2 regions of the Ruania alba genome follow, and region 2 is predicted to be linked to the other one. Evidence: predicted binding sites of a transcription regulator. Region 2 holds the regulator's gene; the other holds the start of a gene.
What was found. The regulator HspR, encoded in region 2, represses chaperone genes until heat shock. The targets are predictions, from matches to a motif close to AAGTTGAGTCNNNNNGACTCAACTT.
Positions count from the first base shown of each region.

Region 1: BLU77_RS12980 (Hsp20/alpha crystallin family protein) is a predicted target of HspR. The motif match lies at 7,586-7,610, and genes of this name have one in related genera.

Region 1 covers NZ_FNTX01000002.1:535,265-550,815, reverse strand. Annotated here, with positions in the region: gene BLU77_RS13005 (methylglyoxal synthase) at 1-89, opposite strand, end outside; gene BLU77_RS13000 (LysR family transcriptional regulator) at 192-1,091, opposite strand; gene BLU77_RS12995 (bifunctional proline dehydrogenase/L-glutamate gamma-semialdehyde dehydrogenase) at 1,173-4,694, shown strand; gene putP (sodium/proline symporter PutP) at 4,722-6,215, shown strand; gene BLU77_RS12985 (BNR-4 repeat-containing protein) at 6,199-7,512, opposite strand; gene BLU77_RS12980 (Hsp20/alpha crystallin family protein) at 7,711-8,136, shown strand; gene BLU77_RS12975 (heavy-metal-associated domain-containing protein) at 8,192-8,419, opposite strand; gene BLU77_RS12970 (metal-sensitive transcriptional regulator) at 8,438-8,752, opposite strand; partial or broken gene BLU77_RS23235 (DUF2330 domain-containing protein) at 8,751-9,836, shown strand; gene BLU77_RS12960 (amidohydrolase family protein) at 10,180-10,905, opposite strand; gene BLU77_RS12955 (amidohydrolase family protein) at 10,902-11,561, opposite strand; gene BLU77_RS12950 (DegT/DnrJ/EryC1/StrS family aminotransferase) at 11,606-12,823, opposite strand; gene BLU77_RS12945 (nitroreductase/quinone reductase family protein) at 12,938-13,393, opposite strand; gene BLU77_RS12940 (ATP-binding protein) at 13,501-14,745, opposite strand; partial or broken gene BLU77_RS23230 (Ppx/GppA family phosphatase) at 14,848-15,551, shown strand, end outside.
Region 2 covers NZ_FNTX01000002.1:169,676-185,226, forward strand. Annotated here, with positions in the region: gene BLU77_RS11285 (glycoside hydrolase 5 family protein) at 1-893, opposite strand, end outside; gene BLU77_RS11290 (LacI family DNA-binding transcriptional regulator) at 1,006-2,037, shown strand; gene BLU77_RS11295 (maleylpyruvate isomerase family mycothiol-dependent enzyme) at 2,082-2,834, opposite strand; gene BLU77_RS11300 (pyridoxine/pyridoxamine 5'-phosphate oxidase) at 2,831-3,484, opposite strand; gene otnK (3-oxo-tetronate kinase) at 3,588-4,841, shown strand; gene BLU77_RS11310 (class II aldolase/adducin family protein) at 4,841-5,503, shown strand; gene BLU77_RS11315 (DUF4282 domain-containing protein) at 5,689-6,387, opposite strand; gene BLU77_RS11320 (heat shock protein transcriptional repressor HspR) at 6,473-6,880, opposite strand; gene BLU77_RS11325 (DnaJ C-terminal domain-containing protein) at 6,887-7,915, opposite strand; gene BLU77_RS11330 (nucleotide exchange factor GrpE) at 7,989-8,681, opposite strand; gene dnaK (molecular chaperone DnaK) at 8,678-10,549, opposite strand; gene BLU77_RS11340 (DUF6999 family protein) at 10,904-11,731, opposite strand; gene BLU77_RS11345 (iron-containing redox enzyme family protein) at 11,734-12,438, opposite strand; gene BLU77_RS11350 (3-oxoacyl-[acyl-carrier-protein] synthase III C-terminal domain-containing protein) at 12,435-13,565, opposite strand; gene BLU77_RS11355 (aminoglycoside phosphotransferase family protein) at 13,652-14,518, shown strand; gene BLU77_RS11360 (hypothetical protein) at 14,515-14,898, opposite strand; gene BLU77_RS11365 (LLM class flavin-dependent oxidoreductase) at 14,886-15,437, opposite strand; gene BLU77_RS11370 (nucleotidyltransferase domain-containing protein) at 15,499-15,551, opposite strand, start outside.

The sequences.
Region 1 (15,551 bases), 370 kb from region 2:
CGGTTGTACTCAGCCCATCGCAGCAGGTCGACCTTCATGCTGTCGTGCGCGACGAGAGCGATGTGGCGCCGGGTATGGGGTGTCCTCATGCTGGCCTCCGAGGCTCGGCAGCATCCGCACCATCGGGCGTGGATGAAGCCATTGTCCGCCGCAGGGCTCGGTGTGTCATCCCTGTCGCTGGCGCCGGGGCATCAGGGTGCCGGGTGCGCCACGGGCGAGCGCAGCGCTCCCGCCAGGGCCTCGTGGACTGCCTGTACCGCGGGACGGCTGCGGGAGACAGGGCGTGCCGAGGTGAACAGCTCCCGATGAGGGCTGCCGGGAAGGTCGATCAGTGCGAGCTCGGCGGTATAGCCCGCCCACACCAGGTCGGGCAGGATCCCGACGGCGTGACCGGCCGAGATCAGCCGGATGTGCACGGTGAGGTCGGTCGCCTCGTAGCGAATGTCCGGCTCGATCCCCGCGGCACGGCACTGCTGGATGCCCCAGTCCCGCACGATCGCGCCCGGCGGTTCCATCACCCAGGGTTCGTCGGCCATCTCGCGCAGGGATTGAGCCGTCGTGGCGGCCGCCGCGCACAGGCGCACCGGGTCTGTCCCCAGCGTGACCCGGTCGAGCCCGGGTCGCAGCTGACGCGTCGAGCCCGGATACTCCTCGGCGATCGTCAGGTCGAACCGGCGCGCTTCCAGCTCGAACAAGCCCTCCTCCGGTGGCACCACGGCCACTTCGACCCGGAGATTCGGGCGGGACACCGCCAGCGCGTCGAGAGCCCGCGGCAGGAGAGCTCGCGCTGCGGTCTCCAGGGACGCCACCCGGACCGTCTCGGGCCCCGGCTCGAACGCTTCCAGAGCACCCCGGGTCGCCTCTTCCGCATCCAACATCCGCGCGGCGTGCTCGGCGACCAACCTTCCCTGGGGAGTCAGTCGCACGCGGCGGCCGTCCGGTTCGAGCAGTTGTTCGCCCACCTCGCGCTCCAGTCGGGCGAGCTGGTGCGAGACCGTCGAGATGCTGAAGTTGAGCGTCTCGGCCACGGCGGTGACCGTCCCTCGCAACTGCAACTCACGCAGCAGACGCAGCCGCCCGGAGTCCCACACCGGAAACCTTTCGATAGATACGAACAGATTTGTTCTGAAACTATCACTTTTCATCACAGGTCATGAGCCCCACACTGGGCGATGCTGCGCTCGACCCGTCCGGCCCCGCCGATCGCGTCAGCGCACCGAACGACGTGTGGAGGAGAGCTGGTGGGCGTGACGACGGAACCGACGGTGGCGATCGACGACGCCCTCGCACAGGACGCCATCGCCCAGGTGCGCCGATGGCTGGAGGCCAGCCAGCATCACCCCGTCGATCCTGCCGCGCAGCGCCTCGCCGCCATCCTGCGTGACGAGAACGGTCTCGCGTTCACCCTCGGCTTCGTCGACAGCGTCATCCGCCCGGAGGACACCGCCGTGGCTGCTCGGGCCCTGCGCGAGCTCGTCCCGCTGACGCCCCGCCTGCTCCCGTGGCACCTGCGCACTGCGATCCGCGCCGGTGGTCTCGCCAGCCGGGTGCTCCCCGGGGTGGTCGTCCCGGCTGCGCGGTCGGTGCTGCGCCGCATGGTGCGCCACCTCATCGTCGATGCCACCGACCAGAAGCTCGGCCGTTCCATCGAGACGCTGCGCGATGCCGACCGCGGTATCCGCCTCAACATCAACCTCCTCGGCGAGGCGATCCTCGGTGACGCCGAAGCCAGCCGTCGGGTGGCCGGCACCGCGCGGCTGCTCGCCCGCGACGATGTCGACTACGTCTCCATCAAGGTCTCCTCCACGGTCGCCCCGCACAGCCCGTGGTCGTTCGACGACGCCGTCGCCCACGCGGTCGACTCCCTCAGCCCGCTGTTCCGGCAGGCCAAGGAGTCGGGCGGGAAGTTCATCAACCTCGACATGGAGGAGTACAAGGACCTCGACCTCACCGAGGCCGTGTTCACCACCCTCCTCAACAACGAGGAGTTTCACGACGTCGAAGCCGGCATCGTCCTGCAGGCCTACCTGCCTGACGCCCTTGGCGTGATGATGCGGCTCCAGGAGTGGGCCGCCGAGCGGGTCGCTCGCGGCGGTGCGCCGATCAAGGTGCGCGTGGTCAAGGGTGCCAACCTGCCGATGGAGCACGTGGACGCGGAGAGCCATGGCTGGCCGCTGGCCACCTGGGGCAGCAAGCAGGAATCGGACTCCTCCTACAAGGCCGTGCTCGACTACGCCCTGCACCCGGAGCGCATCCGAGCCGTGCGCATCGGCCTGGCCGGGCACAACCTCTTCGACATCGCCCTCGCCTGGCTGCTCGCCCAGCGCCGCGGCGTCACCGACGGTGTCGAGTTCGAGATGCTGCTCGGGATGGCCACCGCTCAGGCGGCGGCGGTCCGCGAGGACGTGGGCGCTCTGCTGCTCTACACCCCGGTGGTGCACCCGAGCGAGTTCGACGTCGCCATCGCCTATCTGGTCCGCCGCCTCGAAGAGGGCGCCTCGACCGAGAACTTCATGTCGGCCGTGTTCGACCTGAACACCGCTGCCCTGTTCGACCGGGAGAAGCAGCGCTTCCTCGACTCCATCGCCACGATCCCCACCGAGGTCCCTGAGCCCCACCGCAACCAGGACCGCAGCCGGCCGCAACCACCAGCACGGCTGCAGGGTTTCCAGAACACCCCGGACACCGACCCCGCCATCGCGGCGAACCGGGCGTGGGGGGATCGGATCCGCGCTCAGATGGCCGGCAGCACGCTCGGTCTCGACACCGTCGACGCGTCCCAGATCGACACCCTTGCCCAGCTGCAGGAGGTCATCGACGGTGCCGTCGCCGCCAATGGGGCCTGGCGAGACCTCGGGGCGGACCGCCGCGCCGAGATCCTGCACCGCGCCGGCGAGGTGCTGCAGGCCCGCCGTGCCGACCTGCTCGAGGTGATGGGCGCCGAGTGCGGCAAGGTGCTCGCCCAGGGCGACCCTGAGGTCAGCGAGGCCATCGACTTCGCCCACTACTACGCCGAGCGTGGCCGCGAGCTGGACCACGTGGACGGGGCGAGCTTCACCCCTGACCGGCTGACCGTCGTCACGCCCCCATGGAACTTCCCGGTCGCCATTCCCGCCGGCTCCACGCTGGCGGCGCTCGCGGCCGGATCCTCCGTGATCATCAAACCGGCCCCGCAGGCGCGGCGCTCGGGTGCGGTGATGGTGGAGGCGCTGTGGGAAGCGGGCGTCCCGCGCGAGGTGCTGCGCCACGTCCAGCTCTCCGAAGGTGAGCTCGGCACCCAGCTGATCGGCCACGAGTCGGTCGACCGGGTGATCCTCACCGGTGGGTATGAGACTGCGGAGCGGTTCCGCGAGATCCGCTCCGACCTGCCGTTGCTGGCGGAGACGAGCGGCAAGAATGCTCTCATCGTCACCCCGAGCGCCGACTTCGACCTCGCCGCGCGTGACGTCGCCACCTCGGCTTTCGGCCACGCCGGGCAGAAGTGCTCGGCCGCCTCGCTGGTCATCCTCGTGGGATCGGCGGCCACGTCCGACCGGTTCCGCCGCCAGCTCGTCGATGCGGTCACGTCGATGCCGGTGGGGCAGCCCTGGGACGAGCAGACCCAGATCGGCCCGATCATCGGCCCGGCCGAGGGAAAGCTGCTGGACGCGCTCACCACGCTCGAGCCGGGGCAGAGCTGGCTCGTGGAGCCGGAACAGCTCGACGAGGCCGGCACGCTGTGGCGCCCAGGGATCCGTGACGGCGTCCGGCCGGGGTCGCAGTTCCATCTCACCGAGTACTTCGGCCCGGTCCTGGGCATCATGACGGCGGACACGCTCACCGAGGCCATCGAGCTGGTCAACCGCATCGAGTACGGCCTCACCAGCGGCCTGCACTCCCTCGATGAGGCAGAGATCGCCACCTGGATGGCGAGCGTCGAGGCCGGCAACCTCTACGTCAACCGCGGCATCACCGGTGCGATCGTGCAGCGCCAGCCGTTCGGCGGCTGGAAGAAGGCCTCGGTCGGCGCCGGCACGAAGGCAGGAGGACCGAACTACCTCACCGGGTTCGGCACCTGGACCGACGCTCCGGTGTCCGTCTCCGGGGCAACCGACAGCGACGACACTGTCAGCCGCCGCGCTATACACGCTGCCCACGACCTCCCGGGCGCCGATCGTGACTGGCTCGCGGGCGCTCTCGCCACCGACGAGGCGGCCTGGGCCGGCGAGTTCGGCATCGTGCGCGACGCCACCGGGCTCGACAGTGAGCACAACGCCTTCCGCTACCACCCGGACGAGGTCACTGTGCGCTTCGAGGGTGAACGAGACGTGGCGCTGATCCGCGTGGTGGCAGCTGGGGCACGAGCCGGCGCTGCTCTCACGGTCAGCGTCGCCGGTGCGCTGCCGCGTCGGCTCGCTGACTACGTGGCAACCGTCGCCGACCTGCACATCGAGGACGGCGCAGCGTGGGCCGCGCGAGCCCATCGCCTCGCCGAGACAGGCGGGAGGGTCCGCCTGATCGGCGGTTCCGCCGCCGAGCTGGCTGCCCTCACCCAGGGATCGCCAGCCGTGGCGCTGTACACCCACGAGGTCGTCGCCGCGGGTCGGATCGAGCTCCTGACGTTCCTGAAGGAGCAGGCGGTATCCGTCACCGCTCATCGCTTCGGCACCATCCGTCGCTACGACATTCCGGCGGTGACTGCGCGGAGCGCGTAGTCTCACAACAATCGAGAAAGGACGACGATGTCCGATCAGACGTATTTGTACATCGCACTCACCATCTATTTCGCCGGCATGATTGCCATCGGGGTCTTCGCCGCACGCAACACGAAGGACCACGAGGATTACATGCTCGCCGGGCGCAACCTGCCGCCTTGGGCGGCCGCGCTGAGTGCCGGCGCATCGGACATGTCCGGCTGGCTCGTCATGGGTCTGCCGGGCGCCATCTATGTCTCCGGCCTGATCGACGCCTGGATCGCCGTAGGCCTGACCATTGGCGCGTACCTGAACTGGAAGTTCGTCGCACCGCGACTGCGGGCCTACACGGAGGTCTCGAACAACTCGATCACGATCCCGAGCTTCCTGGAGAACCGCCTGAAGGATTCCTCACGTCTGCTGCGCATCGTCTCCAGCGTGATTATCCTGGTGTTCTTCACCCTCTACATCAATTCCGGCATGGTGGCCGGAGGGGTGTTCTTCGAGAGCTCCTTTGGCTCGAACTACCACCTCGGTCTCGCGCTCGTGGCCGTGGTGACGTTGAGCTACACGCTGTTCGGCGGGTTCCTGGGTGCATCGCTGACTGATGTGGCTCAGGGCCTGATGATGATGACGGCGCTGCTCGTCGTTCCGGCCCTCGCCGTGGTCAGCCTCGGAGGATTCGCCGAGATCGGCCCAGCACTCGCCGAGGCCGGTCCCCAGCACCTGGAGATCTTCGGCGGGGCGGCCGTCACCGGTGGCGTCATCATCGGCGTCATCTCCTCGCTCGCCTGGGGTCTCGGATACTTCGGACAGCCTCACATCATCGTGCGGTTCATGGCCCTGCCCAGCCCGCAGGCGGCGACCTCGGCCCGCCGCATCGGGATGACCTGGATGGGGTTGTCGATGATCGGCGCGGTGATCTGCGGTTTGGTGGGTCTGGCCTACTTCGAGCAGACGGGCACCAGTCTGGACAACCCCGAGACCGTGGTGCTCGTCATGGCTCAGCTCTTGCTGCACCCGATCGTGGCCGGTTTCGTGCTCGCCGCGGTGCTCGCCGCCATCATGAGCACGATCTCCAGTCAGCTCGTCGTGTGCTCCTCCGCCCTCGTGGAAGACCTCTACAAGGTGTTCCGCCGGACAGCGCCCTCGCCCAAGCACCTGACGGTGCTGGGCCGCGCCTGCGTCCTGGCCGTGGCCGTCGTGGCGGCGCTGATGGCGATCGTGCCGAACAACACCATCCTCGGACTTGTCTCGTTCGCCTGGGCCGGGTTCGGATCGGCGTTCGGGCCGATCGTGCTGCTCAGCCTGTTCTGGCGCAACCTCACCCACTGGGGTGCCCTCGCCGGGATGGCCACCGGCGCCGTCATCGTCTTCACCTGGGGCTTCCTGGGCACCGGGATCTACGAGCTCCTGCCCGGCTTCCTCGGCTGCCTGATCGTGGCCATCGTGGTGAGCAACGCGACCTACCTGCGCAACCACAACATCGATCGGGAGTTCGCCGAGACTGACGAGCTGCTCACCGTCAAGGTCGCTGACTGACGATCCCGACCACCCGGCAGTCATAGTGCTGCGACGCCGTCATCGAGCCACGGAACCAGGTGACGGCGAGGGTGGTCGGATCGCCTGGCACCACGATCGGACGCAGGTTGTCCGCGCCTGAGTCCTCGGTGATCGGCGTCCACTCCCAGGTGGCTCCGCCGTCGGACGTGCGCCCGTGGAAGATCTCGTGGTGTGCCAGCTCGGCCCCGTCGCGCGGGTCGATGGGTGCGGACAGGTAGAGCGAGTCCAGGTCGTAGGGGTCGATCGAGGCCAGGCCGGTGTAGTCCTCCTCGTGCGGGAGCAGGTTCGCCCCCGCCTTGGCGAGCGGGAAGACCTGCCAGGCTGCGCCGTCGTGCCGGGCATAGACGAACCGGTGGTCGGAGAAGTTGCTGTTCTCCGGTTCGTCGTTCGCCCGTGCGGTGAGCACCGCCGCGATCTGACCGGACTGGCTGTCTTTCCCCTGGCGAATATCGGTGGTCCAGGCGTGCGTGAGCGGGGAGTCGGTCAGCACGGTGCCCGTGGCCAGCACGGTGGTCAGCTCCACCTGCGACGGCGCCTCCGGATCCAGGACTGAGCTGTCCACGACGGTGCCCTCACTGCGGTGCAGGGATCCACCGCGGATATAGCCGTGGTAGATCGAGTTGTCGTAGTTGCGAGGGTGATGATCGGTGGTGATGAGGTCGATGCGATCGGTCCCGTTGGAGGCGTATCGGGTGTAGCCGTTGACGTAGCCGATCTTCGGGCGAGTGAACAGCTTGCCGCCGTAGCGGAAGGTCTCGCCGTGGTCGTCGGAGATCAGGATGGAGGGGTCGTCGTTGATCGCCCGGACGAAGGCATACAGGCGGTCCTCGTCGGCCAGGTAGTGCAGGTTCGAGTAGGTGGCGCCGCGTCCGCCGGTCAGCTCGGTCCAGTCGAAGGTGTGCTCGGGACCCCACTGTGTGGCGTCGTGCGGACGGGTGGAGATGCGCCAGCGCTGCTGGTCGTCGGTCTTGTGCTTGGTGTACATCGCCAGGTATCGACCGTCCGGGCGGATCCACAGGGCAGGGTCGTTGTGGTCGTCGACCTCGAGCTGCTCGTGCAGCACGACGATCTCGGTGCTGCCGGAGGCAAGATCGGTCACGGCGAGCTCGATGTTGCCCGATCGCTCGTCGCCGCCCGGCCCCTCAGCGGCCGCCACCGAGCCGATCATCAGCGTGTTCGTTGCGGGGTCGATGAGGGCGCGCTCGTCCTGGAACCAGCACCAGGCGCCATTGTCGTTGAAGGTGTGGATGTCGTGGGTGGGCGTCGTCGCAACCATGGTCGTCGATTCTGCCAAAGATCGGAGCGGGTGGATAACGCTTCCCACGGGGTGGTCACCAGCCTCCTCGTTCGCCTTGAGCGAAGGTGACTCAACTTTGGAACAGGGGGGACGCCGTCGGCGTTGAGACAGGCATACCGGGACGCGCCAGCAGGCGCGGAACCGGCTGCCAACCGACCACGATCACTGGAGGAAGCGATGACTCTCATGTTCGACCCCTTCCGCGACTTCGACCGCCGCAGCAACGCCCGCGGGCCGCGCTGGATGCCGATGGACCTGTACCGCTCGGGCGACGAGTTCGTCGTCGACGTGGACCTGCCGGGCGTGGCCCCGGACTCGATCGACCTGGACGTGGACGGCAACGTCCTCACCGTGCAGGCCGAGCGCGTCGTGGCCCAGCCCGAGGGTGGTCGATGGCTGGCGCAGGAGCGTCCGTCCGGTTCCTATCGCCGTCAGCTCACCCTCGGCGACGGCCTGAGTACTGACGAGATCAGCGCCAGCTACGCCCATGGCGTGCTGACCCTGCGGATCCCGGTGGCCGAGCGGGCCAAGCCGCGCAAGATCGCCGTGCAGGCGGCGGAGGAAACGCCGCAGGTGGAGTCGGGTCAGACCGACGCGGCCTGACGCACGACGACGCCCGGGTGAGGAGTTCCTTGCCCGGGCGTCGTGCTGTGCTCGGTCAGTGGATCGCGGTGACCTGGTAGCCGGCCGCGTCGACGGCATCGCGCAGGGACTGCTCGTTCACGGGTGCGTCCGAGATGACAGTGACCGGAGACGCCTCACCCTCGTGCAGCTCGACGCTGACGTCCTTGACCCCCTCGACCGCGCGTACCTGTTCGGTGACCTGCGCGACGCAGTGACCGCACGTCATCCCGGTGACCTCGATCGTGGTGGTCAGTGTGTCCATGAGAATCTCTCCGTCCGGTCAGGAGCGCACGAGGCGCGCGATCGCGGCGCTGGCCTCGGCCACCTTCTCCGCTCCCTCTTCGGGGGAGCGGCGGGCAGCATCGACCACGCAGTGCGCGAGGTGGTCCTCCATCAGGCCCACGCCAACGGCCTGCAGCGCTTTGGTGACGGCGGAGATCTGGGTGAGTACGTCGATGCAGTACGTGTCGTTCTCCACCATCCGTGCGATCCCGCGGACCTGGCCCTCGACTCGACGGAGCCGCTTCAGGTAGGCATCCTTCTCCGGGACGTACCCGTGCGGCGCCTCGCCGACTTCGATCACCTGTTCCGTCATGACCTGCTCCTTCGGTGCCGCCGCGGCCCGGCGCGCTCGTCGTGTTCCTCAGTCCTATAGTACCCCCGGAGGGTATAGATCGGTAGATGTTCCGGAACGGCCTGTGCAGGATCTGTGCAGGTGTGACAACGGAACGATCACGATCGGTGAGGCAACGATATCGATACGGACACAGCGCGGGGTTGGGCCGATCGGCTCCCATAGCGTTGCTGTCATGACTTCCCCCGGATTCCGTGCGCGCGCTGCTCGGCTACGTCGTCGCGTGGCCGCGTTGGCAGTTGCGAGCCTGGCGCTCACCGGGGCCGTGGTGCTGGTCCCGGAGCCGGCGCAGGCCTGCGCCTGTGGCGCTGCTCTGGCATCCGACGAGCATGACCTGGCCGTGAACCGTGAGGTTGCGGTGGTCGCGTGGGACGGCAGCACCGAGGAGATCCTGCTCCAGCTGGACATGCTGACCGAGGCCGACGACGCGGCTCTCCTGATTCCCACCCCCGCCCCGGCCGACGTGCAGCTCGCCGACCCCGCGGTGTTCGACAGTCTCGAGGAGATGATCGAGCCCCGTACTGAGGTCCGGTACTCGTGGTGGCCCGAGAGCAGCGGCGGTGCCGGCAGCGCAACGGACGGGGCCACCGGATCCGGCCCGGTGGAGGTGATGTCCACCGTCAATCTCGGCCCGCTCGAGGTGAGTGTGCTCTCGGCCAGCGACGCTGACGGCCTCGCCGACTGGCTCGACGAGCACGACTATGTGATGGGGGACGCGGTGGCGGAGGCCCTGCTGCCGTACGTGGCCGAGGGCTGGCACTACGTGGCCGTCCGGTTGACGTCGGAGGCTGAGAGTCTCTCCGGCGCCATCGAACCGCTGCACCTGACGTTCGACTCCTCCACGATGCTGTACCCGATGCGCATCTCGGCGGCGGCCACCGCCGACCAGTTCGTGCGCACCTATGTGATCGCCGAGCAGCAGGTGCAGCGCACCGACCCGAGCTGGGACTCCATCACCGGGGAACTGAGTTTTGCCGGCCCGCTCGACCCGGGTGAGGTCTCCGATCCCACCCTCGCGGCGCTCGCCGGCGACGGTGCCTATCTCACCGTCTTCGACCAGTGGTTCTACAACCCGGGTAGTGAGATCGTCTCTGACTTCACCTTTGGTCCTGCTGCCGGTGCCGCGGACTACCAGCCGGTGCGCTACGAGACCCGGATGCGGGAGATCCTCGGGCTGCCGGCCGGGCCGGTGCTCGTGGCGATCGGGGGGATTGCCGCCTTCGGCGCGCTCGCCCTCGCCTCGGCGATTACTCGACGGCGGCGGGAGGGTGCTGAGAAGCCTGCCCCCGCGAGGTTGAGAACGTCGCACCGTAGAGAATCGACGGGCCTGAGCGCACTGCTGCCAGATGGGGCAGTGCGTGCGTCAGACCCGTCGATACTGCCGGGCTTCAGCCCGGATCGAGACCGAACAGGTCGATCGCGTTCGCCGACATCACCAGGCGTTCCTCGTCGGCGCTCAGCCGTGCCGCCCGCATCGCGCCGAAGGCGAGGGCCGGGTCGATCAGGGTGGCGTCGGTGCCGAACAGCATTCGCCGCGGGTCGATCCGGTCCAGGACCCACCGCACGCGTCCGGCGTCGGGCCGCGAGTAGCACGGTTCGAGCCAGAGCCGGTCGGTGCGTGCAACAGCCTCCGGGGCCAACCGCCAGGCCGGACCGCCCATGTGCCCGGCGATCGCTCGTGCCCCCGGCACGGAGGCAACCGTGTCGGCGAGGTCGAGGATCTCGGTTCCCCAGGTGTGCACCAGGGCGGGTAGGCCGGCGTCGGCGCACAGGCGCAGGGCGTCGGCCATCGCCGGTGACCCTGCCGGAGTGGCCGAGTAGTGGGTGTGGATCTTGGCGCCGACGAACAGTTCGCGCAGATCGTCGAGCTGCCGCTCGGCGGCGCCGAGATCGCGCGGGTCGATCACGAACAGCCCCCGCAGCCGTGGTTCGTCACTGATGGCCTGGGCCAGAGCCGCGTTCCCGGCCACTGGATCGTAGGTGACCGCCTCGACCGAGGAGACCAGCTGGACGTCGATACCGTAGGTGTCCATCACCCGCAGGTTCTCCGCCGCGGTGCCCTCGCACGGGAAGAAGAACCACGGTCCGAGATGGCCGTGCACGTCCACGATCACGACGACCTCCCGGCCAGCCGGCGCAGGTTCCCGCCTACGACCAACTCACGCTCCTCGGGTGTGAGCGGACTGGCCTCGAGCTGGTCCAGGACCGCGTACTCCTCGAACCAGCCCGCCCGGGTCCCCAGCAGCAGCCGCTCCGGCCCGGCATGCTCGAGGAGCAACTCCCAGGCTCCCGGACTGCCGAGCAGCCGCGTGCTCAGGTGAAACCCCGGTTCGTCCCGGGCCAGCAAGATGAACTCCCCGAGGTCGTAGAAGTGCTGGTCCAGGAACACCACCGAGGCACCGAGGCCCAGCATGGCCGCACCGACATCGACGGTGGAGCCCTCCACCAGCAGCGTCATCCCCAGCTCCGTGGCACGTCGCACGAGAATCCGCAGCCGCGGCGCCGTCCCAGCAATCTGCTGCCTGCCCGGCGCGAGCCGCAACAGACGCACCCCCTGATCGGCGGCCCGATCCATCTCCTGCTCGGCCCCCAGCGGGTCACGCAGATCGATCCCGTACACCGGCCACCAGCCATACCGCTGGGCGGCAACCGCCGCCTCGTCGTTACCGGTGCGCACGTCGAACTGCAACGCACGCAGTGAGGCGACCGCTCCGCCGTCAATGGGCGCCTGGGTGAGACGGTCGGCCAGCTGGTCCGGCGACTGCCGCATGCCCGAGATGATTTCCCGCCCGATCAACAGATCACAATCGGCGATCACCGCGCCACCTCCTGGTGCACCCGAGTGATCGCGGTGGCGATGTCGCCGATATCGGCATCCGAGAAGTTCTCGTTCCACGGGATGACGACCAGCCGGCGCTCGATGAGTTCCTCGGCGGCCGGGCACAACCCGTCGGCGTAGTCGCCGACCCCGCGCGTGGGGAAGCCACTGCCGCCGTAGGCCGCCGAGTCGCGCACCGCCGGCTCGGCATACAACGGGCGCGCGAGATAGCCCGCCAGGCTGGGCACGCCCTCAGCAGTCAGGGCTGCGGCATACCGCCGCAAGCCCGCGGCGTCGAGGCCCTCCAGCAGCAGCGGGAGGTACCAGTAGACGTGGTCGCCGGTATCGGTGGGCAGGGCCGGGCCGGGGGAGCCGGCGAGCAGTTCCGCCAGGTGCGCCGCGCCCTCCCGACGGCGGTGCACCACCTCCGGGAGCTTGCGCAGCTGGGCGCGGGCTACTGCGGCCACCAACTCGGTCATCCGGTAGTTCAGTGCGAAGGAGAGGTAGGTGCGTTCACCGGTGTCGCGTGGCCAGCCCTTGTCGGCGAACAGACGCATCGCCCGGGCGAGTGCCGGGTCGTCGGTGGTGACCAGTCCGCCGTCACCGGCCGTGATGTGTTTGTACTGCTGCAGGCTGAAGCAGCCGATATGACCAACACTGCCCACGAGCTGGTCGCCTACCGGTGCCAGGTAGGCCTGGGCGCAGTCCTCGATCAGCAGCACCCCCGCGTCGTCGGCGATCCGGCGCAGCTCGTGCACGGGTGCCGGCTTGCCGAACAGGTGCACCGCGATGATCGCCCGGGTGCGTGGGGTGATCGCGCGTTGCACCGCCGCCGGGTCCAGGCAGCCGGTGGCCGGGTCCACGTCCGCGAACACGGGCACGGCATTCTGGGCGATCACCGGGAAAACGGTGCCCATGTCCGAGATCGGCGGGACGATGATCTCCTCGCCGGGGGCGGGATCCACCGCTGCGACGGCCAGGTGCAGGGCTGCCGTGCCGCTGCTGCACGCCACCGCGTGCTCGGTGCCGATCAGTTCGGCGAACTCCCGGGTGAGCGCGGCCACTTCGGTGCCCCAGACGCCGGAGAGCATGCCGCTGCGCAGCACCCGCAGCACCGCCTGCTCTTCCTCGGCGCCGATGGTTCGCCCGGCGGCCGTCATGGGTGACGGGAGGGGGTCGGCTCGCACTGGAGTGCCGCCGTCGATCGCCAGCATCAGGGCCTTTCTGTTCCGTCCGTGTACTCACGATAATACGGGCCGGGCCGAAATTGTCGAACGTCGGTCGTTCCCGCCGGACGAGCACGGACCGCTGTCAGTGCGGGAGTCTCGTCATCGCACCGGAGCCAGGACCACGACCTCCGTGGGTGTGCGGCGGCCCGCAGCAAGCTGGACGATCCCCGGCTCCAGTGCGACCCATGCGCCCCAGAGCCGCTGGTGCTCATCGCCCTCGGCGCGGTGGGCGAGGACGGCGTGGGTCGATCCCTCGGGCAGAGTGACCGTGGCTTGTGGCCGGGCCCGCAGGTTCAGCCACCAGCCTGGGTGACCCTCGCCCCAGCCGTTCATGGCCAGCGTGTGCCAGCGGTCGCCGTCGGGCAGGTAGCCGAGGATCACGGTGCGCTCCTGACCGGACCGGCGCCCGAGCGTGGTCAGGGAGAGAGCGCCCCACGCGTTGCGCTGCCCCGGTTCCCACAGACCGCGGCCCGGCCCGCGGCGGGCAATCGCACGGTGCACCTTCCACGCGGTGGTCACGATCGGGCGTGGTGGGACGAACGGTGTCCTGGGCATCTGTTGCTCCGGCGGGTAGGTGGTCCCTCGAGCATGCTCCCGACGGCGGCCCGTGCGCATCGGCCGAAAGGCTGGCTTCGGGTTGTGGATCTCTAGGCGAACCGGGGTCACTCGCCCAGCAGTGCGAGTGGAACGACGGCGATGCCATCGCGGCGGCGGTACGCCTCCGTGCCGGAGTAGAGCACGACGAGATCCACCACGCGGTCGCCCAGCTGATCCCGGAGCCAGGTCAGATGACGCACCTGCCTGTCATCGATGTGCGCTGCGAGCTTGACCTCGACACCGATCACCTCCCCATCGAAGCCTTCGACCACGAGGTCGACCTCGTGGTCTCCGTTCTTCGTTCGCAGATGCCCCACTCTCGCATCGGCTGCCTCCGCGGCGACACGTACCGTCAGCGTGGCGAGCGCTTCGAACAGTGGGCCCGCCATGGCCGCGCCGTGCGACGAGCCCAATGCGGTGGAGTTCAGGCCGAGAAGTCTGGCTGCAAGCGCGGGGTCAGCGAGCTGGTGCTTGCTGGCATGCTGCAGCCACTTGAATGGATTGTTCAGGCGAGGCTGCCAAGCGGGAACAGGATCGAGTAGCCAGAGCTGACTCAGTCGATCCCGATAGGCAATGGTCGTACTGCGTGCGGGCTGACTGCCGTCACCGGCGGTCGTCGTGTCGAGCATGGTGGCGTAGGACGTCGTCGTCGATGTGGCTGCGGCATAGGCGGACATCCAGCGTCGCAGGGTCTCCGGCCTTCGGACGGCGTATCCCTGCTCTGCCATGTCCCTGTCGATGACGCGCCGAAGGTAGTCCTCGAGGCGGCGAGCAGCACGCGACTCGGAAAGCTCGAAGATGCCGGGCAGACCGCTCTTCACGATGGCCTCGTAGTAGTCCCCGGCTGAGAGGGCCGACGTTCCCGTGATCTGACCCGGTGTGCCGCTGAGCAGCGCAGACAGGCTCACAGTGGGTTCGGCATGCCGGCGCTCATACAGCGCCATCGGACGCATCCGCACCGACGCGATCCTGCCTGCTCCGGAGTGAGTTCCAGACCCGGGCAGCGGCGTGGCGCTCCCTGTCAGCAGAAATCGACCAGGTTTGGCTCCATCGTCGACCTGGCGTCGCACCGAGTCCCAGATGGCGGGGTAGTGCTGCCACTCGTCGATGAGCAGAGTGCCGGACGGTGCATCGCGGAACGTGGGGTCGGCTTGGAGGATCGCTCGCTCAGCCTCGTTGTCGATTCGCCACGTCTTCGCCGCTCGCCGCACTGCAGTCGCGGTCTTGCCGACGCCTTTCGGGCCATCGATCGCGATCGCAGCCTCGTAGGTCATCCTGTCGTCCAGGACGGTATCCAGTGTTCGGCGCATGTAGGTCACCTGCGCAATCGTACTCGGCGCGAGGAATCTACGCTACAAGTAGAAGGCCGTCTACGATACAAATAGAAGGTCACCTACGATACAGATGGAAGCATGCCCGCCGTGTTCGGCACGAGGCCACCAAGCCCGGAGCACGGCGTACTCTCGACCTGCCCCGCAGGCCGATGCGGCCATCGACCGGCGCGCCGACGCGGGCATCCGTACGATGACCGGATGCGACTTGGCGTTCTCGACATCGGCTCGAACACCATCCACCTGCTCGTCTTCGACGTCGTGCGCGGTGCCCGCCCGATCCCGGAGGTGGACGAGCGCGTCTCGATGCGGCTGATGCGCTATCTCTCCGATGACGGTGAGATCTCCGGTGAGGGGCACAAGGCACTGCTCGAGGCCGTCGATGCGCTCACCGAGATCACCCGCACCCACAAGGTGGACGAGACGCTGGTGATCGTCACCTCAGCGATCCGCGAGGCCACCAACGGCGAGCAGATCCTGGACGAGATCCGCTCCCGCCTGGATGGTGACCTGCAGGTGCTCTCCGGTGCCGAGGAGGCCGAGCTCACCTTCCTCGCCGCCCGGCGCTGGTTCGGGTGGGGCGCCGGCCACCTGCTCGTTCTCGACATCGGCGGTGGATCGCTGGAGATCGCCGCCGGCATCGACGAGATCCCGGACGTGGCCGAGTCGGTCCCGCTCGGCGCCGGCCGCCTCACCCGCGCCTACCTGGAGAACGATCCCCGAAGAAGAAGGAGCTCAAGGCGCTCCGCTCCGCCGTCAGGGGCCAGCTCAAACCACTCGTGGCC
Region 2 (15,551 bases):
TAGTCGGTGTTGTTCCAGGCGAGCCAGCCGGCGGCACCCGCCAACAGGGTGTGGTGCAGGATCTGGCGGTAGTAGTGCCCCGCGTGCTCCTCGCTCACGTAGTCGCTGGTGAGGCCGAACTCCTCCATCACCACGGGCCGTCCGTCGATGTCGAGCAGCTCGCAGATGAAGGCCGCGCCCAGGTTCTGCCGCACCTGATCGGTCTCCATCCGGTAGACGTGCGGGCCGAGGAAGTCGGAGAGCTCGGCCATCTCCCGGACGCGGAAGCCGTTGTCGCGCCCGGTGATCTCCACGCCCCAGGCGCCGTCACCGACGGAGACGGGCTGGTGGCCACCACCGGCGCGCACCGCGTCGATGAGGATCTGGGCCCAACTGCGAACCTGCTCAGCGTCGAGCGTCCCGATCCCGCGGGACTTCCAGTCGCCATAGATCGGGATCTCGTTGGTGAGCAACCACGCGGCCACGGCCGGGTGCTCGGCGAACCTGGCCGTCAGCTCTCGGACGTACCATGCCTGCCGCGCCACGAACCAGACATCACCGAATATGTCGCGGCCTCCGCGCCAGGCCGGGTCCCAGTTCTGACCCGACATGTGGCCCACCAGGAAGGTGGGGATCGTTGACATCCCCAACTGCTCATGCAGGTCCAGGAAGTGCTGGTAGCGCGCCAGCATCTCCTCGTCGAGGGTGTCCGGCGTGGGCATGAAGTCCGGCCAGTAGAAAAAGCTCCGGGTCACGGTCATCCCGTGATCACGCAGGCTCGTCAACTCCTCCAGGACGATCTCGCGATCGTAGTCGCGCCACATCCGCGGCCCTCCGGCACGCGACCAGTAGTTCACGCCGATCCAGGTCTGCGGGTCACCGTTCACGTGCAGCTTCGCAGCGTTGCGATTCATGGATGTCTCTCCGTCGAAATGGTTACGGGAACGTTCTACCTCAACTGTGACAGCGAATGCAAGAGGTTCAGTGGAACGTTCTCGTAGGCGCCTGGACTGCTAGATTGATTCCATGGCCAGCCAACGACGGACCACGATCCACGACGTCGCTGCGCTGGCCGGTGTCTCCCGATCGGCCGTATCCAAGGCGATGAACGGGCAAGAGGGCCTTGCGCCAGGCACTCGGAAGAAGATCCTGGCGGCGGCCGCCACCTTGGACTGGTCCCCCTCACCGGCGGCCAGCACACTTCGAGGCAGCCGGTCACGCTCCGTGGGTCTGGTGATCTCCCGAGGTCCAGACCTGCTCGCCGCGGACGCCTTCTTCGCCGTGCTGATCGCCGGGGCGGAGTCGGTGCTGGCACCGCGCCGCTACGGCCTCCAGCTGCACCTGCTGAGCACCGCCCAGAGCGCCGAGAGTGAGACCTATCGCCAGCTCACCCGGGACCGACGCGTGGACGGGTTCATCCTGACCGAGTCGCGGATCCGCGATGCCCGGTTCGAACTGCTCCGCGAACTCGGCGCGCCGTTCGTGCTGATTGGCGAGCCCTGGCAGGACGATCGCGTGGAGCACATCCTGGTCAGTGATGCGATGGCCGGGATGCGCGATCTCGCCCAGCACCTGGTTCAGGCTGGCCATCGACGCATCCTCTACGTCGGCGGCCCGGAAGACCTCGTGCACACGTTGCGTCGGCGCGAGGCGTTCGCACGGGCGCTCGAGGATGCAGGCGGACCGCTCCCGCGCGTAGTCTCAGCCGCGTTCGACGCGAAGGACGCCCGGCGAGCGACCAGGGAGGCTTTGGCGGTCCCGGAACGCCCGACGGTGATCGTGTACGGGAACGACACCATGGCCATCGCAGGTGCCGGCGAGGCTCAGCGCCTAGGCTTCCGCGTTCCGGAGGACGTCGCGGTGGTCGGATACGACAACCTCCCGATGGGAGAGTGGGTCTACCCCACCATCACCACCGTCGCCCAGGATCTGCACGCCATCGGCGCCGCGGCTGCGGCGGCCCTGCTCCGGGAGCTGGGAGACACCTCGGTGGAGATACCGCCGGTCGCGCCGTCCACTCTGGTCATCCGCGAGTCGACGACGCTCGACCGCGCCTGACATCCCGTGCCGCGAACCACCCAGCCAGATGACCAGGCGATCGGTCAAGCCGATGGCAGGGCAGAAGGCCACGGGCCGAGCTCGGGAAGCTCGACCGGGTCCTCCCCCTGGGTGGCGACCGGCGGTTCGGTGAGTTCTCGCCCGGCCAGCCATGCGGTCAGCGAGACCAGGGACCCGGAGATCAGCACGGGTGCGTCCCCGTCGCCGGCCACCGTGTAGCTGAACCGCTCCTGCGGCACGTCGAGCACGAACTCCGGCCCGTCGGGAAGGCGCACGGAGAGGAAGTCGATCAGGTGCTCGGCCAGGGCCGGCGACCACTCCTCCTCGGCCCGTGCGCCGGCATCCAGGTCGACCAGGTGCACACAGGTCTCGCGCCACCACGCCAGCGCCACGTCGGCCACGGCCCCGCCACGGAAGGTGACGGGTTCCTCCCAGAGGGAGTCCTCGGCGTCGGGCCAGCTCGCGTGATGCCGGTCGCGCAAGGTGCGCAACGCCGTCAGGTGCTCGGCCTGGGTGCGTTGCGCGCCCGCTTCCACCGCCTCCTGCAGAGCCGCCTGTCCGCCGTCGATGAAGGGCACCTGCCGCCTCCTGGCCGCGGCCTCGACCTGCCGCACGAGCGCCTGCCCGACCACGTCCACGTGCGCCAGCAGGTGCCCGCGAGTCCAGCCGGGCAATGGGCACGCCTGGCCGACCTGCTCGGGAGTGAGCCCGGCGAGCGCGGCGATCGTCCGGTCCAGGGCCTGCTCGGCCTCCGCCGCGGCCAGCAGGTGGTTGCCGGCCGGATCGATCGGTGTCATGGCCACACCAGTCCCTTCTCCCATCCGCCCTCGCAGCGGGTGTAGCGCAGGCGGACCTGCCCGCCTTCGGCGAGCGCGGCCCAGAACTCCACGGTATGGGCCTCGACGGCATAGCAACGCCAGGTGTCCGGCGCTTGGTCGGGGTGATTCTCGACGGCGGTGAGCGCCTCCGCGTAGGCGTGGTCGTAGGTCTCCAGCGAGTCGAGCGGGTCGCTCTGGTGCCCGGTGCGGGCGGCCGCGCGGGACCCGGCGGGCCGGGCCAGGTAGTCGGCCGCCGCTGCCTCGTCGCCGAGGTCGCTGACCGAGCCGGTCACGCGAACCTGGCGGCCGAGGGCAGACCAGAAGGAGGCGAGAGCTGCCTGCGGGTTCTCGGTGAGGTCGCGAGCCTTCGGGCTCTCGGCGCTGGTGGCGATCACCCAGGACCCCTCGGTGATGTCCTTGAGGATCAGGGTGCGCGCGCTCACCGCACCCTGCCGGTCGGCGGTGGCCAGAGTGACGGCGTGCGGGGCGGGGACGCCTGCGGCGGCCGCCTCCTCGATCCAACGCAGGTGAAGGGTGGTCGGGTCGGCCGGCGCCCCGGCAACGTCGAGGCCGGCGACCTGGTCGCGCTCGAAGGTGGGCAACGATCGCAGCCAGGCACGCACATCCATGCACCGATCATGGCACTGGGCGCGCCGCCCGGGGCGACCTCGACGCAGGAGCACGGATGTGGCATCGTTCCCAGGAGGACGCACTCATCCAGGGAGACTCATGGTGACCTACGGCGGAATCGCCGACGACTTCACCGGCGCGACTGATCTCGCGGCCGCCTGGCGCTCCCGGGGGCTGCGCACCGCCGTCGTGCTCGGACTGCCCGAGAACGCGACCGACCTGGACGGCCTCGCCGATCACGACGCAGTGGTCATCGCACTGAAGATCCGCACCGCCCCGGTCGCCGAGGCCGTCGACGTGACCCGCCGCGCTGCCACGATCCTGCGGGGCCTCGGCGCCGCCCAGCTCTACAGCAAGTACTGCTCCACCTTCGACTCCACCCCGACCGGGAACATCGGCCCGGTCCTGGACGCCCTCGGCGAGGGCGACTCCACCGGTCAGGCGAGGGGCGCCGTCGTGGTGGTGCCGGCGTTCCCCGCGGCTGGCCGCACCGTCTATCAGGGGCACCTGTTCGTGGGCGAGCAGCTGCTCGAGCACAGCCCGATGCGGCACCACCCACTCACCCCGATGACCAGGTCGCACCTGCCCACCCTGCTCGAGCCGCAGACCGCCCGCCCTGTGGGTCTGGTGCCCTGGGCCACCGTGCAGGCCGGTGCGGGCGCGGTGCGGTCCGAGCTGGACCGCCTGGGCGCCGACGACGTCCGGTACGCCGTGGTCGATGCACTCACCGAGGAAGACCTCACAACGATCGCCGCCGCCACCGAAGAGGACTCACTCGTCTCCGGCGGGTCCGGCCTGGCCGCGGGTCTGGCACGGCGGGCGGAGCAGCCCACGGCCATCCCCGCGGTGCCAGGGCGTCGTGCCGTGCTGGCCGGCAGCGCCTCAGCGGCCACCCGTGGACAGGTGGCCGAGGCTCGGGCGCACCTGCCGCACCAGCGCCTGAACCTGGACGCCCTGCGTGCGGACCTGACCGGCGAGGTGGAGTGGCTGCGTGCCTGGGCGAGGGAGTGCTGGCAGTCCGAGCCCGACCGGCCGGTGCTCGTGTACGCGGTCGGGGACCTGACCGACGTCGAGGACGATCCAGGCGCCGCGGCGCTGGTGGAGGAGGCCCTGGCGCGCTGTGCCGTAGCTTTCACCGCTGACGGCGCACGCCAGCTTGTGCTCGCCGGCGGAGAGACCTCCGGTGCCGTGGCGACCGCACTCGGCGTGCCCGCACTCACCCTCGGCGCGCCGCTCGGCCCCGGGTTGGCATGGGCGCACGGGGTCGATCGCGACGGCACTGATCTGAACCTGGTGCTCAAGTCGGGCAACTTCGGCACACCCACTCTCTTCGTCGATGCCTGGGAGGCGCTGTGATGAACCTCGGGACAACGCCGGCCCGCGAGCTTGCCTCCGCCGGGATCGAACTCACGGAGGCCGGTTTGAGCCCGGGATCCTCCGGCAACGCGAGCGTGCGCATCGGCGCCGAGATGTGGATCAGCCCGAGCGGGGTGCGCCTCGGCAGGCTCGACCCCGAGAAGATGTCCCGCATCTCCCTGGACGCCGACACGTGGGGCGAGCACGTCGGCGGGCCGCGACCGTCCAAGGAGGTGCCGCTGCACCTGGCGATGTACCGGCGCGAGGCATCCACCACCTGCGTGGTGCACCTGCACTCCCCCGCCTGCGTGGCTCTGGCCTGCCTGCCGCCGGATTCTGCGACAAACGCACTCGCCCCGCTCACCCCGTACCCGGTGATGCGGCTCGGGCAGGTTCCCCTGGTGCCCTATGCCGCACCAGGGAACCCGGCCCAGGCTGAGCACGTGGCCGCCCTGGACCTGCCGTTCCGCGCTGCCCTGCTGGGCAACCACGGATCACTGGTGGCCGGAGAAGACGTGCGGACCGCCGTCGAGCGGACCCTGGAGCTGGAAGACGCCGCCCAGCTGGACGTGGCCACCCGACACCTGCCCGACCGCGTGGTGCTCGACCGGGACCAGATCGCCGAGCTGGTGCACACCTACGGCTCCCCCTGGACCTTCTGACCCTCGCGAGCGCCACCTGCCCCCTCGCAAACCCACCCTGCCCCAGGCGAGCGCAACCCTGTGCGGCGGATGCTCGCTGGAAAGCCGCACAGGGTTGCGCTCGCCGGAGATGGCGGCGGGACAGGCTGACATGGCGGACCGGGCACGGCCAGCAATGATCACCCGACCTACCGGTCGAGCGATGTTCAGTCGCGGTCGGCGAGTACCGACGTGTTCTGCGCGGTCTTGATGGTGGCAACGGTGAACTCCAGGCCCACCCGCACGGCCACCAGGAAGAGCGCCGGCGGGATCCATCCGAACAGGATCGCCAGAACGCCGAAGATGACGGTGCCGCCTCCACCGCCGCCGTAAGCGGACATGGCCGACCCCATGCTGGCCATCCCGAAACCACTGAGGATCAGGCCGAGCCACCAGAGGATCGCGATGATCAGGGCGATGATGAAGATGACCTTCGCGAACGTCAGCGTGACGTACCGGGAGAACGTGAAGTCGAAGAAGGCGCTGAAGAAGCCGTTCCCCTCGCGCTGCTGTGGGTACTGGCCGGGCCCTGCCTGCGGGTAGCCGGGCTGCTGGCCATACCCTCCCGGAGGGGGTGGGCCGCCCGGTTGCTGACCGTAGGCAGGTGGCGGGGCCTGCGGTGGTGGTCCAGGCTGTTGACCCGAGGCACCACCGTAGGAGGGGGTACCCGGCGGCGGCGGTTGCTGACCAGACGCCCCACCGAACGACGGCGTGCCCGGCGGCGGTGGCTGTTGACCCGACTCCCCACCGAACGAGGGCGTGCCCGGCGGCGGCACGGAACCCGGCGGCGGCCCTGCGGGCTGGGGCGGCTGCGGGTTCTGGTTCTGGTCGTTCGGGCCACCGGGTGGCGGCGGGGAATAGGACACAGTGACCTCCAGGAGACAACACGCCCCAACAGGCGCTGCCCCGACCCTAGCGACCTCGCCACGCGGGAGCGAGGAGCAACGCGGATCAGCGGTGCGGCCGCCAGACCACGAGCGCGCTCGACTGCTCCGCGCGCCGCAGACGGGTGCCCAGGGGCACCGCCACGACATCTCCTGCGGCATCGGCGGTGAACACCCGGCGGGAGAGGCCCGCGCGCTCGCGCAGGCGGGCAATCTCCACCTCGAGCCGCTCGTTCTCGGAGGCGAGCTCAAGGATCCGTTTGATGCCGGCGAGGTTGATGCCCTCTTCCTGGGAGAGTCGCTGCACCTCGCGCAGCACATCAACGTCTCGCTCGGAGTAGCGCCGGCCCTGGCCGCGAGCGCGGCGGGGCACCACCAGGCCGAGCCGGTCGTACTGGCGCAGCGTCTGCGGGTGCATCCCGGCGCGCTCGGCGGCCATCGAGATCAGGAAGATCGGTGCGTCATAGGCCGCCATCTGCGCTCACGCCTTCGCTGACGCAGCCAGATGGGCGCGAGGATCGGTGCCGTCACTGGCCTCGGCAAATGCAGCGAGCGCCTCACTTGCGGCCTTGCTCAGGTTGCGCGGCACCGCCACCTCGATGGTGACGATCAGGTCGCCGGTGCCGGACTTCGTGTCCACGCCACGACCCTTGGCTCGTAGGCGCGTCCCGGACTGGGTCCCTGGCGGAACTTTGAGGCGCACCTCGTCTCCGGACAGGGTCGGTACCGCGATCGTGGCCCCGTACACCGCCTCCGGGAAGGTCACCGGCACGGTCATGGTGAGATTCTTGCCATTCATGGCGAAGACCGGGTGCGGCTCCACGTTCACCGTGACGATCAGGTCACCGGCCGGGCCGCCACTGGGGCTCGGCTGCCCCTTCCCGGAGAGCCTGATCTTCTGCCCGTCCCGCACTCCGGCCGGGATTCGTACGGTCATGGTGCGTGAGCCGTCCAGGGTGAGCGAGACGGTGGCCCCCTCGACGGCGGACCGGAACGGCAAGGAAGCGGAGGTCGTGATGTCGCCCCCCTTGGCGGGGGCGTTCCGGGAGAATCCAGCCGGTCCGCCCGGCCCAGCGCCGCCGAACAGCCCGCCGAGCAGGTCCTCGAACCCGCCCCCGGGCATCCCGCCGGGCGCACCGCCGGTGCTGTACCGCACGCGCGCACCCCCGGGGCCGGCCTGACCGGGCGCGCCACCGAACATGCCACCGAACAGGTCCTCGAACCCACCGGCACCAGCGGCGCCACCCGGACCGGAGGCGAACCGGGGTCCGCCTCCGGCCATGGCACGCAGCCCGTCGTACTGCTTGCGCTGCTCAGGATCGGAGAGCACCCCGTAGGCCTCGCCGATCTCCTTGAACTTCTGCTCCGCCTTGGCATCGCCCGGATTCTGGTCCGGGTGCCAGGTGCGGGCCAGCTTGCGGTAGGCCTTCTTGATCGCGGCGGCGTCGGCGTCCTTGGGCACGCCCAGCGTCGCGTAGAAATCCTTCTCCAACCAGTCCTGCCCGGTCATCGCGCCACACCTCCTTCGATCATCTTGCCTCGTGTCTCCGCGCTGGTCCCGCCCAGCGAAGCAGTTGCGTGCATCACTGCGGGCCGGTCACCGCCACGCGGGCCGGACGCACCACACGCTCGCCCACCCGGTAGCCGGGCTGGAGTACCTGGGAGACCGTCTCGGACTCGACCTCCTCGCTCGCCGAGTGCATGAGCGCCTCGTGCACGTTCGGGTCGAACTCCTCACCTGCGGCGCCGTATCGCTCCACCTCGAAGCGGGTGGTCAGCGTGGACTCGAGCTTCTCCGCCACGGCAGCCAGCGGGCCCTCGAGCCCGCCGTGCGCACGGGCGGCGTCGATGTCGTCGAGCACCGGGACGAGTGCCTCGACCACGGACTCCACGCCTCGGCCCTTCTCGGCCTGAGCCTCTGCCCGGGAGCGCTTCACGAACTGGTTGAAGCGCTGGTCGAGGTTGTACAGGTCCGCCTTGGCGCGGGCGAGCTGGTCCTGCAGGTCGCCGGCCTGGGCCTGGGCCTCGGCCAGCGGGTCCTGAGTACCGTCGGCCCCCTCAGCAGCCCCGGCGGGGGCGACGTCGGGGATCTCTGCGGCTCCGCCGTCGGACTCCTGACCAGGCAACGTGCTCGCGGAGCCGGCACGCTCGGCGGCGGCGGTGGCCGCCTCCTCAGCGGCGGCCACCTCCTCCGGCGTACGGAGCTCACCGGTCTGCGGGTTCAGCCGCCGCTTGTCGCGGATGACCGGCTGCTCGTCAGATCCGGAATCGCTCACTTCTTCTCATCCTCGTCCACGATCTCGGCGTCCACGATGTCCTCGTCGTCCGCGGCCGAGTCACCCTCGGCGCCGGTGTCCGCTGCACCCTCAGACGCGCCCTCAGCAGGCGCCTCCTGCTGGGCGTAGAGCGCCTGGCCGACCTTCTGGCTGGACTCGCTGAGCTTGGTCTGGGCGGCCTTGATGGCCTCCAGGTCCTCGCCCTCCAGCGCGGCCTTGAGGGCGTCCACATCGGCGCGCACCTCGGAGGAGACGTCCTCGGGCAACTTCTCGGAGTTGTCGTTCAGCAGCTTCTCGGTCGAGTAGGCGAACTGCTCCGCCGAGTTGCGGGTGTCGGCCTCCTCGCGGCGCTGGGCGTCCTCAGCGGCGTGCGCCTCGGCCTCCTTGATCATCCGGTCGATCTCGTCCTTGTCGAGGGCGGATCCGCCGGTGATCGTCATCGACTGCTCCTGGCCGGTACCCCGGTCCTTGGCGTTGACGTGCACGATGCCGTTGGCGTCGATGTCGAAGGTGACCTCGACCTGCGGCATCCCCCGGGGGGCCGGGGCGATACCGGTGAGCTCGAAGGTGCCGAGCGGCTTGTTGTCCCGCGCGAACTCACGCTCACCCTGGAACACCTGGATCAGCACGCTGGGCTGGTTGTCCTCTGCGGTGGAGAACACCTCGCTGCGCTTGGTCGGGATCGCGGTGTTGCGCTCGATCAGCTTGGTCATCACGCCGCCCTTGGTCTCGATGCCGAGGGAGAGCGGGGTGACGTCGATCAGCAGCACGTCGGTGCGCTCACCCTGGAGCACGCCGGCCTGCAGCGCGGCGCCGACGGCGACGACCTCGTCCGGGTTGACGCCCTTGTTGGGCTCCTTGCCGCCGGTGAGCTCCTTGACGACCTCGGTCACGGCGGGCATCCGGGTGGAGCCACCCACGAGCACGACGTGGTCGATCTCGGAGATGGAGATCCCGGCGTCCTTGATCACGTTGTGGAACGGGGTCTTGGTGCGGTCCAGCAGGTCCGAGGTCATCTGCTCGAACTGGGCGCGGGTGAGGCGCTCGTCGAGATGGATCGGGCCGTTCTCGCTCATCGACAGGTACTGCAGCGAGATGTTGGTGGAGGTGGCCGAGGACAGTTCCTTCTTGGCCTGCTCGGCAGCCTCACGCAGACGCTGCAGGGCGATCTTGTCCTTGGACAGGTCCACACCGCTGCTGTTCTGCACCTGCTTGACCAGCCAGTCCACGATGCGCTGGTCCCAGTCGTCACCACCGAGGCGGTTGTCACCGTTGGTGGCGCGCACCTGGATCGTGGAGAAGTCGTCCTCGTCCTTGCCCACCTCGAGCAGGGAGACGTCGAAGGTACCGCCACCGAGGTCGAAGACCAGGATGAGCTCGTCCTCCTTGCCCTTCTCCAGGCCGTAGGCGAGAGCGGCGGCGGTCGGCTCGTTGATGATGCGCGAGACGTTCAGCCCGGCCACCTGACCGGCGTCCTTGGTGGCCTGACGCTCGGCGTCGTTGAAGTAGGCGGGCACGGTGATGACAGCGTCAGTGACGGACTCACCGAGGTAGGACTCGGCGTCCTTCTTCAGTTTGCCGAGCACGCGGGCGGAGATCTCCTGCGCACCATAGGTCTTGTCGTCGATCTCCGTCTTCCAGTCGGTGCCCATGTGGCGCTTGACGGAGGTGATGGTGCGATCCACGTTGGTGACGGCCTGCCGCTTGGCGACCTCACCCACGAGAACCTCACCGGTCTTGGAGAAGGCCACCACCGACGGCGTCGTGCGGGCGCCCTCAGCGTTGGCGATGACGGTGGGCTCGCCACCTTCGAGAACCGTCACCACGGAGTTCGTGGTGCCGAGGTCAATACCAACGGCTCGTGCCATGTGTCTGCTGCTCCTTCCGCTCCGGCGTGCGCCGGAAGCGACTAGTTGAGTCTTCCGCACTCAAGTGTGGGACGGTCCGATCCGAAGATCAAATCGAGTCGGCCAAACTTGAGTCTGTACGGCTCAACTATGGGGAGTAGGCATCTATTCCGTGACCGGCTCCACTCGTTCGCAAGGGGCGCGTACGCGTTGCAAGATCGCCGATCCGCGACGACGCGACCCCACCAGGGCAGGGCGTTCGCTCTGCGAGGACTAGCGACAGTGATGCAGTGCCGCGAACCCCCACGCTGTCAGACGCTGTGTCTATGCAGGACACGGCCGCACCATGTCCGTCCTCGCCCGATGGTGGCCAGGTCAGGACTCACCGTCGGCGGTCGAAACCAAGTGCGCGTGCGCGTACTCGCACACCAGCGCGTGCCGGTAGACCAGTTGCGGCACGTCCACGTTCGTGTCCATCCACAGGCTCAGCCCGCCCATCTTCCAGTGCCGATACGTCTCGTCCTTGGTGAGTACGGCGAGGATCTCTAGGAAGGAGTCGTCGAAGCGCAGCGAGTGGATCGCGCGCCGGAACTCCTCCAGGCTGAGCGCGATGCAGAACGGGATATTCATCAGGCACAGGGCCGTCTGGATGTCGAGGCGCATCAGCCGCGGGTGCCGGCGCTCCGGGTCCAGCTCCGGCACGTCGAGCTGGGAGAAGTCCAGACGGTCCGGTGCTTCGACGTCCACGCCCTCCAGCGCGATGAGCACGTCGTAGACGTTGATGTCGTGCTCGACCACCGCGTTCTCACCCAGGCCGGCCAGCGTCGTCGGGCGCAGCGTGACCGGTTCGATATCGGCCGGAGTGTTGCGGATGATGAAGTTCACCAGGTTGGTCTCCACCACGAAGTGCCGGATCAACAGTTCCACGGCATCGGGGGCGACGAACCGGCGCAGGAACCACAGGCATAGCGCGTCCATTGTGCGCAGCGACATCCAACGCCCGGGGAACAGGCGCTTCACGGTCGAGAGCACGGCCACCAGCAGCCGCGAGACGATCCGGGCGACCGGGTAGAGCCAGCGCCGGGAGACGCGCCGCTGGTCTTTGATGATCATCCGCACCAGCGGCTTCTCGAGCGGGATGGAGGGGTCGGCGTAGATCGCCTCCCACATGCTGGGGTCGGACTTCACGAACTCTGGTGGCATGGTCAGATCTCGTCCAGCTCGGTGAGTTGCATGGCGTACAGCCGGGCGACCACCCGGGCACAGGAGACGATCGCGTCGGCAGCCTCATCGTCGATCGCCCCGGAGGTGAGGATGGCGTCGAGCTTTCCGGTGTGCTCCGCGTCGGCCTCCTGGTGATAGGTCATGAAGTGGACCTGATTGTCCGCCAGGCCCAGCACATCCTGGAACTGCTGCGCCCACGCCGCCGCCTTCTGCGCCCCGAGCCCTTCGATGATGAACATCGCGCCGAGGCACCCGACCGGGTTCGGCTGGCTCGCCTGATGGAACATGTAGCCCGAGAGCGCCTGCGAGCCGATGTTCTTCCGCCCGGCCCGCAGCGCCTCAAGCGACCCACCCACGGCCACGTAGTCCCGTTCCAGCAGCAGGTGGTCGCGGTGCTCCTCCAACGCGTGGGAGATCGCAGCCGAACGCAGCTCGAAGTGGTCCATGTCGAAGTTCGAGGCAGCCCGCGCGATCCACAGCGAACCGTCCACCACCTGCTGGCGCAGGTTGTGCAGCAGACGCTGGTAATCCGCCACGGTCACCTCGCCATCGGCGAGCGCCCGCAGGATCGGCACCTCAGCCAACCGGGTCTCGAACTCGGTCCAGACGTCGGCCAGGCGAGCCAGGAGACTGATCTGCTCCGGCTCCGGCGGGCGATAGCCCTCCACGGTCTCGGCGGTGGTCATCGGTTGCTCCTTCGGGGTTCAACGACGGTCAGGTGGGCAAATCCGAACGAGAACCGGCCGGACTCGGGGACTGCGAGCAGGATCGTCTCTCCCGCGGAGAACCTCCCGGTACGCCAGGCCTCCTCCAGGGCGATGAAGATGCTGGCAGCGCCAGTGTTGCCGCAGGTCTCGAGGTTGGAGAACCAGCGGTTCGTGTCCAGTCCGGGGACCCGTCTGCTGAGGGCATCGAAGACGACGTCCCGGAAGGCATTGGTGCTGTAGTGGCAGATCACGTGGTCGAGCTTTGTCAGATCCACCAAGCCGCGATCCACCAATTCCTCGAACTGTGCCAGCCCAGCCGCCGCGAGCTCATCGAGCACCTTCGTCTCCTGCCGGATCTGCAGCAGCCCCGCCTTCTCCGCCGTGGCCACGTCGGCATAGTCCTGCCACGTACTCCCCGCGACCGCGGAAGGCCCGTCGAGGCCGGCACGCATGCACACCTCGTGCTCGTGCGCGAGCGAGACCTGGCGCACCCAGTCCACCCGGAGCGAGGGCCGGTCCGGACGAGGCTGGAACTCCACGATCGCAGCACCTGCGCCGTCGGAGAGCATCCACCGGAGGAAGTGTGCGTCCAGATGGTCGGTGACGCCGTCGAATCGCCGCTGGTGCAACCAGCGGCTGGCCAGCTCCGAGCCCACGACGGCGGCCCGTGGGTGTTCCCCGAGCCTCACCTTGCTCACGGCTGCGTCGAGTGCGGCGATGCTGGAGGCACACACACCGGCGGCGGTGAGTACCTGCATCGGGCCGCCGCCGAGGCGGCCGTGCACCATCGAGGCGAAGCCGGGGACGAGCAGGTCACCCTGGGTGGTGGCGCAGGCGAGCATGCCCAGGTCGGTGGCGGCGATACCGCGATCGCTGAGTGCGTCCTCGATCGCGTGGACGGCGAGCTCCTCGTTCAGCTCGGTAGTGCGCCCCTCGGTGTCCATCGCGTAGTACCGCTGCCGGATGCCGTTGGCGCTCTGGATGCGCGTGCGGATCCGCTCGGTGCGCCTGTCGACGCCGCCGAGTCGGCTGGCGACCTGGTCGTTGGAGACCGGTTCGCCGGGCAGGTACCGGCCGAGTCCGGTCAGATATGCGGTCGCTGGCATGGGCTCATTCAGCCACAACCTGTTGCACTGTGGCGACAGGCACGCCCTCGCCTGTGGACAGGGCCCTGCTCGGATACCGTCAATCGATGCGCGACCACCCCCTGGCCCGGCTCACTTCCGCGCAACGCGCCCTGCTGGCAGCCTGGCTTCCCGGGCTCACGATCCTCGCGGACCTCAGTTGGGAGCTGGTCGAGACCACCGTGCTCCACGCTTCCACAGCGGACGGCACGCAGGTGGTCATCAAGGCAGGTGGACCGTCGGATCATCACATCGAGCGAGAGATCCGAGCCCACCGGCAGTGGACGACGCCATGGACGGCAACAGGTCACGCATCCCGCCTCCTGCACGGCGACAGTGAGGCGAAGCTCCTCGTCACCACCTACCTCACTGGCCGCCTCGTTCTCGAGACTCCCGATGAGGACGATCCCGAGGTCTACCGTCTGGCCGGAGAGCTACTGACCGCTTTCCACGGCCAGGCCGAACTGATCGACCACGACTGGGAGCGGCGGGAGAATGCCAAGAGCCTGGCCTGGCTGGACCGACCACACCGGGTCGATCCGGCCCATGAGGCAGTTCTCCGCCTAGCGATCGCCACCTGGCCGACACCATCGGCAACCCTCGTACCGACGCACGGGGACTGGCAGCCGCGCAACTGGCTGATCGATGGCACCGAGGTCCGCGTGATCGACTTCGGTCGCGCCGCATGGCGCCCGGCCTCCACCGATCTCGCGCGGCTGGCTGCCCGGAACTTCAGCTGGGACCCGGCGCTCGAGCACGCCTTCTTCTCAGGCTATGGCACGGACCCGCGGGAGCCCGAGTCGTGGCTCCGGTGCCGGGTGCGGGAGGCGATCGGCACGGCGGCCTGGGCGTACCAGGTCGGCGACCGAGGGTTCGAGGCCGAGGGCCATCACATGATCGAGAGGGTTGTCCCACTGCTCCACGAGATGGGCTAGCGGCCGAGCACCGCCATCACCCGCTCCATCGTCGCCGTCGCCGGCTCGCGCACGACGTAGCGGGTGATACCCAGATCCCGAGCCTGCCGATGGAGCTGTGCGGCCATCTCGTCGAGGGTGCCGATCAGGAGGAACGGAGCCTGGGCAAGGTCGTCCACTGACGAACCAGGCAGTCGGTCGACGAGCTCGGCGAGCACCGCCCGGCGATCATCAGTCTCCGTAACCACCTGCACCAGTGCCTCGACCTCCGGCACTGTCCCGGCATGGTCCTGCTCCGCCCGGATGATCGCCAGCTGCCGGGCGAGCCGTTCGGCACTCCAGCGCACGTCATGCCGATGCCCATCCGGGAGGGTCCGGCCGAGGCCGCTCAGGCCGACCACGTCGGCAGTTCGAGCAGCCAGCCGGAGCAGGTCCGAATGCCCACCCCGACGGCGATACTCACCCTGCCGGCATCAGGTAGCCCCTCGAGGGCAGCGCCCTCGAGCGTGAGATACCGGCCCTGAGACGAGACACGCTCGCCGCCGAGCAGCCGCTCCACGGCATCCACGAACTCGGCAAGGCGACCGATGCGATCGGCAGGTGAGGGACGCCGTCGGCCGCTCACCTCCCACTCACCGAAGGTGTGCCCGGCACCCAGGCCGAGAATCACCCGGCCCGGCGCCAGCGCGTCAAGAGTTGCAGCATCGGTGGCCACCTGCAGCGGGTCGCGGACCCCTGTCTGCAGCACGCAGGTACCGAGCCGCAGGGTCGAGGTGACGGCGGCCGCCGCACCGAGCGCGGGCCAGGGTGATGGCCCGGCACCCGGGTGGTCACCCATCAGCAACGCCGTGAATCCGGCCGACTCCAGCCGGCGTGCGAGGGTGAGCCAGGACTCCAGGTCCCGCGGCTCGGCCTGGACACTGATGCTGATGCGCGTCACAGGTGGATCGTGACACGGCCGAGCGGCACGCGCGAGGGGCGCCCCAGCGCTTCTCGCGGGGTCAACCCGACGGAGGGCTGTGCGTGGCGGTGCCGTCGGTGAGTTCATCGAGCA